DNA from 2 places in the Peribacillus sp. NPDC006672 genome. Region 2 is predicted to be linked to the other one. Evidence: riboswitches for the same ligand, from Rfam matches in the RefSeq annotation. Region 2 holds a riboswitch; the other holds the start of a gene.

Region 1 (3,428 bases), on a different contig from region 2:
CATACTGAGATAAAAAAAGAACTGACTGAAAAAATGCTAGAGGCATCAGAAGAGCTCGATTTCGAGAGGGCCAAGGAGTATCGTGACAAAATTGCCCACATCGATATTACGATGGAGAAGCAGAAAATGATGACGACCGATTTCATCGACAGGGATGTATTTGGGTTTGCCTATGATAAAGGCTGGATGTGCGTTCAGGTATTTTTTGTCCGACAGGGTAAATTGATCGAAAGGGATGTTTCACTTTTTCCTGTCTATGATGAACCGGAACAGGAACTTCTTACATTCCTCGGTCAGTTTTACGAGATTACCAACCACTTTAAACCAAAGGAAATCCTGCTGCCTGAGTCAGTGGATGCTGAAATGGCCGAAGGTCTGCTAGGTGTCAAAACGATTCACCCGAAACGGGGATCGAAAAAAGACATGCTTAAATTGGCGAATGAAAATGCCTCCATCGCCCTTCAAGAAAAATTTTCATTGATAGAACGGGATGAAGAAAGAACGATTAATGCGGTGGAAAACCTCGGGAACCAATTAGGGATCTACACCCCGCATCGAATTGAAGCTTTCGATAACTCGAATATCCAGGGAAGTGACCCTGTTTCCGCTTTAGTCGTGTTCATTGATGGGAAACCGGAAAAAAGGGAGTACCGTAAATATAAAATCAAAACGGTCCAGGGACCTGATGATTATGAATCGATGCGTGAAGTTGTCAGAAGAAGGTATTCACGAGTATTAAAAGAAGGGCTGCCGCTCCCGGACTTAATTATCATTGATGGCGGAAAGGGCCATGTGGAAGCAGTTCGGGATATTTTGGAAAATGAATTGGGTCTTGATATTCCACTTTCCGGTCTGATTAAAGATGAAAAGCATAGGACTTCGCAATTAATGATTGGAAATCCGCTTGAACTTGTTCCGCTTGATTCACGTAGTCAGGAATTTTATTTATTGCAAAGAATTCAGGATGAAGTGCATCGGTTCGCGATTACGTTTCATCGCCAGCTGCGCGGGAAAAACGCGGTTCACTCCCAGCTTGATGATATTCCGGGAGTCGGGGAAAAGCGGAGAAAGCAATTATTAAGGCATTTTGGGTCATTGAAGAAAATCAAAGAGGCATCGGCCGAGGAAATCATGGAAGCTGGCATGCCAAAAGGGGTAGCTGAGGGAATCGTTAGAAAATTGCAAGAATAATCTTGCTGCCTGCAATTCTCTATGCTATGATTAGAAGGAATTTTTAACTAGACAACTTAAAAGTGCTGATAGAGGTGCGGAATTCAAGAGTAAAAACCTGGAGAAGTATGAGCTTCCATGAAAGGTTTTGAAAGGGGATGACGCCGAAGGAAGACAAGACTCATACCTTGTTTTTCTGGTCTGACATTTAATAAATGGCGGATTGTCAGGGTTTATGCCCTGGAGAGCTATCTCACTGTGTTTACAGTATTGGATATGTGATCACAGCAATGAGATATTTCTCATTGCTTTTTTTATTGCCTAAAAGGGTAGAGAGGGTGCATTAGGATGGTATTAATCGTTCAAAAATTCGGCGGGACATCGGTCGGAAGCGTAGAAAAAATAAAAAATGTTGCCAATCGGGTTATTGAGGAAGTGAACAATGGAAATGAGGTAGTCGTCGTTGTTTCAGCTATGGGGAAAACCACGGATCAATTGGTTTCCATGGCCCAGGATATTTCCGGAACACCGAGCAAGAGGGAAATGGATATGCTATTGACCACGGGGGAACAGGTCACGATATCCCTGTTAACGATGGCATTGATTGAAGAGGGACATGAAGCCATTTCGTACACTGGCTGGCAGGCTGGCATGCAAACGGAATCCGTTCATGGGAATGCCCGGATTTTAAACATCGATGCCACGAGGATTCAAGCTCAGCTCCAGGAGAAGAAAATTGTGGTCGTTGCCGGTTTCCAGGGGAACGATGTAAATGGGGAAATCACGACCTTAGGGCGAGGCGGTTCCGATACGACGGCAGTTGCCATCGCTTCAGCGCTGAAGGCGGATAGGTGCGATATTTATACGGATGTAACGGGTGTTTTCACTACGGATCCACGCTACATAAAAGGCGCACGTAAACTCCAATCCATTTCTTATGATGAGATGCTGGAACTTGCCAACCTAGGGGCCGGCGTCCTTCATCCAAGGGCTGTAGAATATGCAAAAAATTATCAAATTCCGCTTGAAGTCCGTTCGAGCATGGAGAGAGAATCAGGAACGATCATTGAGGAGGAAGCAACTATGGAAGAAAACTTAATTGTACGCGGCATTGCTTTTGAAGACAGTATTACAAGGGTCACAATATATGGCTTGCCCCAATCACTTGGTGCATTATCCACAATTTTCACGACACTTGCGAAAAACCGGATTAATGTGGACATCATCATTCAAAGCATGACAGCCGAGGATACGACCAATCTATCATTTTCCACAAAAAGTGAAGACATGGAAACGGCCTTGATCGTACTGGAAAACAATAAGGAACAATTGTCATTCGACCGAGTCGAAACGGAGGGTGGATTGGCCAAAGTGTCCATCGTCGGATCTGGTATGGTTTCCAACCCAGGAGTGGCTGCCGAGATGTTTGAAGTGATGGCCAATACAGGCATCCAAGTGAAAATGGTCAGTACATCTGAAATTAAAGTCTCGACTGTCGTCAATGAAAAGGAAATGGTTAAGGCGGTCGAATCTCTTCATGAAGCATTTAAACTTGGACAGCATGCAAATGTGCTAGCTTGAGAGAGTAGGGAGTCCAATAAAAAACAGACTTCCGGTAAAAAGGGTAAGTCTGTTTTAAGGGCTCATTAGATTTGATCTCTGGGATCCCATTGAATGGTGAATATCACTTTTTTTGCGCGGCGTTTGATTTCTTCCGTTGATTCGCTGAGGAATTTTTTTTGCAGTGTAAACTGCTCGGCAAGGAAACCGGCTTCAAGTTGGAAGTGACAGTCAGGATGTAAATCCATACGGCGGCTGATTATTTCACCCGACAGGGATAATTCCATCTGATTTTTCGTAAACTTCATGATTTCCAGGTTGCCCCATCCCGCGCTCTGGAAAAATTCAATAACTTCTTGATCGCCATTCAATGGGAATTTTCGTGCTAACTGTTTACCTGCCCAATAGAGGATTTGATTAGAGTCTTTTCCGAGAATATCGTTCAATAGAACTTCTCTGATTAATTCGTATCCGAAAGCTGGAACTTGGAATTCTTCAGTTTGAATTTCTTCAGTTTGAATTTCTTCAGCTTGAATCTCTTCTTCTATCGCAGCAGCAATATTTTTTTTCATAGTTTATCGCCTCTTTCTGTAAATCTATTATAAACGTTTTTCTTTTGCAAATTATACTGTTTTTTATTTATTTAAACAGCAATTGGAAAAAAATGATAAATTATACCGAGATAATTAGTAATTTCT
Region 2 (3,428 bases):
TCGCTTGAATTATTCGAGAAACATCAACGCCATTCATCTTTCAAAAGGCAAAACAAATCTTATCGGCATCATCATCCCCTTCACCAATCACCCATATTACGGGGCAATCGTTAACGGAATTACTAAACAGGCAAATGCAATTGGGTGTCATATAGTGATCTTTCAGACCCATTATGAAAGAGAGAAAGAAATCCAGGCTTTGAATATGCTGCAAATGAAGCAACTCGATGGCATTATCGTTTGTTCAAGAATATCGGAAATGAAAATCCTCTTGGATTATCAAAAGTATGGACCGATTATCTTATGTGAAGATACAGCCCAGGCTGAATTCTCATCCATCAGCATTGATCATTATGCAGCATTCTCCTGTGCCCTTGAATACGTGATCGCTAAAGGATATAAGAAAATTGGATACAGCCTCGGCCGTAAAAAGAGCAGGAACAGTTCTCTTCGAACAAAGGCCTTTAACGATATCATGAGTAAACATCAACTTATAAACAATAAAGAATGGCTGTTTGAAGGCAGTTATCGCATTAAAGACGGTGTAAAGTTGTTTGAGGATTGGCATTCGATGATAAGCAAACCTGAAGCCATCATCATCACTAATGATGACACGGCTGCAGGGTTCATACTCACCGCTAAGAAATCGGGTGTGAGGGTACCTGAAGATGTGGCCATTCTGGGCTTCAATAATGATAGCCTGAGTGAGATGCTCGACATCACGACCATTTCCTTGCCTCTAGAATGGATTGGAAAAATGGCAGTGGATCTATTTGAGAATCCCGAAGCGGTCCAACATGTAAAATTGGACTACGCCCTTATTAAAAGAAGGACCGTTTAATAGATTGTTATCAGAATGGCTTTACTTTTATACCGTTTCCTCTTCCAATCTTTCGGTAACTAGGAAAAAATAACCGCATAAAATAATCATTGCGATATCCCAGAAGTTATTTTATAATTTTGATATAGTAAAGTTTACTCAGTTACTAGCAAACTAGTAGCGTTTGCATGAATTTTTTTCATGAGTACGATCGTACGGCGTCAATTACAAGCTGGCGCTACGATATAAGAAAATTGAATACTTCCTCATTTACCGATGAGTTAGAGGCTGCAGCTTATAAAAGTAAAACGGACGAGATTCTGGAAAATTCGAGACTCCGTTTGAAAGGATAAGTTGCCGAAGTTAGGGTATATTCCATGTATATTCTCGCTGGCGGTGTCACCGAACAGGAACATCACTGTCACGTTTTTTCTAAAAGCGTGGGGAGCTATCTTCGGAAGGATAAACGGGTTTATTATAAACAGCCGTCGATCTTTTTCGACTGCTGTTTTTTTATATTTCGTTCCCTTCCAATAAAAAGGAGTGTAACATCAATTGTCAAATTCACAATCAGCATCAAGCCCTACTGAATTAAAAAGGAGCCTGAAAGCGCGGCACTTAATGATGATTTCATTAGGTGGAACGATTGGAACAGGTTTATTTTTAGCAAGTGGCGGTGCCATTCATTCAGCCGGACCCGGCGGTGCCTTGGTGGCATACGCGATCATCGGCATCATGGTTTATTACTTAATGACGAGTCTTGCAGAAATGGCAGCATACATGCCAGTGGCCGGTTCGTTCCGTGTATATGCATCCAAATTCGTCGATCCGTCTTTCGGTTTTGCGATTGGATGGAACTACTGGTATAACTGGGCAATCACCATTGCCGCTGAATTAGCAGCCGTTGTCTTAATTATGAAGTTCTGGTTTCCTGATAGTCCTTCCTTCATCTGGAGTGCTATTGCGTTAATCATTATGTTTCTTATCAATTACATGTCTGTTAAAGGTTTTGGGGAAGCAGAATTCTGGTTTGCCATGATCAAAGTCGTGACAGTCGTCATTTTCTTGATCACTGGTGTTCTGATAATTCTCGGGATCATGGGTGGGAAAGACCCAATTGGTTTTTCCAATTTCACAATGGGCGAAGGTCCCTTTAATGGAGGGTTCTTCACGATTCTAGGCGTATTCATGGCTGCCGGCTTTTCATTCCAAGGAACAGAATTGCTTGGAGTGACGGCTGGTGAAAGTGAAGATCCAGAAAAAAATATCCCTAAAGCGATCAGATCCGTTTTCTGGCGCATCATCTTATTCTATATCCTTGCAATTTTTGTAATTGGAATGATCATTCCGTTTACGGATTCACGTTTATTGAGTGAAGATGTTGCCGTAAGTCCATTCACGCTTGTATTTGAACGGGCTGGCCTTGCATTTGCTGCATCCATCATGAACGCGATCATTTTATCATCCGTACTCTCCGCCGGCAACTCAGGCATGTACGCTTCAACCCGTATGCTATGGGACTTGGCACGTGATGGGAAAGCACCTAAATTCCTTGGCAAGTTAGATAAAAGAGGAGTACCTGTGAATGCACTTATCGTGACTTCTTTAGTTGGCTGCGTTGCATTCTTAGCTTCATTTTTCGGAGATGGTGTCGTTTATATCTGGTTATTGAATGCTTCAGGCATGGCAGGATTCGTCACCTGGGTCGGGATTGCGATCGCCCATTATCGATTCCGCAAAGCCTACGCAGCTCAAGGCCTTGATATGAATGCTTTACCGTACCGGGCCAAAGGCTTCCCATTCGGGCCAATATTCGCGCTTGTCCTATGTATTATCATTATCATTGGACAAGGCTATCAAGCTTTCAGCAGTAATGGGATCGACTGGAATTCAATGTTCGTTTCCTACATTGGCTTAATTCTATTTTTCGTCCTATGGTTCGGCTATAAAATTAAGCATAAAACAAAAGTCATTCCTCTTGAGGAATGTGACCTTAAATCAAAATAATACTAAAAAGGACCTGGTCTTCTCTAACGGAGAAAACCAGGTCCTTTTTCATTTCAAATGATAAACACGGCATTCATATGGACGCAGAGGCATTCTCGAGATTCCTTTTTCCCCCTGTTCATAATTACCGATCAGCCTTGTAGCAGAATATGAATTTAGCTCTTCTGGCAAAGAATAAGCGGCATGCTCCTCTTTAAAGTTGCATAACACTAACAGCTTTTCTTCTTCGAACGTTCTCGTATAGGCAAATATTCGTTCATCATCTGGACAGAGCAGTTCAAAACGGCCATAAACGACAATTTCATGTTTTTTGCGTAATTGGATAAGCTTTTTATAAAAATGAAAAATGGAATTTGGATCATTGTAGGCTTTTTCTGCATTAATCTCGGGAAAATTGGGATTGACCTTAATCCAAGGACTCCCTTTCGTAAATCCTGCGTTCCGGGAGTCATTCCACTGAACCGGTGTCCTCGCATTATCCCTGCTTCGGGCGTGAATGGCTGACATCATCCGCTCTTTTAACCAGCCATGCGAATTGACAAGTTCGTCATATGAATTCAACGTTTCAATATCCCGATATTCATCAATGCTTTCAAATGCA

Evidence for each region. Region 2 has a riboswitch for lysine ahead of ACQKKK_RS07445 (amino acid permease). Riboswitches for the same ligand answer to the same signal wherever they lie in the genome.
Region 1: another riboswitch for lysine. It lies ahead of ACQKKK_RS01280 (aspartate kinase); the one in region 2 lies ahead of ACQKKK_RS07445 (amino acid permease).

Annotation. Positions count from the first base shown of each region.
Region 1 is NZ_JBNNOR010000001.1:252,237-255,664, forward strand. Features, by position in the region: gene uvrC (excinuclease ABC subunit UvrC) at 1-1,191, shown strand, start outside; lysine riboswitch at 1,253-1,429, shown strand; gene ACQKKK_RS01280 (aspartate kinase) at 1,519-2,751, shown strand; gene ACQKKK_RS01285 (YslB family protein) at 2,817-3,302, opposite strand.
Region 2 is NZ_JBNNOR010000003.1:325,480-328,907, reverse strand. Features, by position in the region: gene ACQKKK_RS07450 (LacI family DNA-binding transcriptional regulator) at 1-841, shown strand, start outside; lysine riboswitch at 1,095-1,279, shown strand; gene ACQKKK_RS07445 (amino acid permease) at 1,376-2,827, shown strand; gene ACQKKK_RS07440 (glycoside hydrolase family 13 protein) at 2,876-3,428, opposite strand, start outside.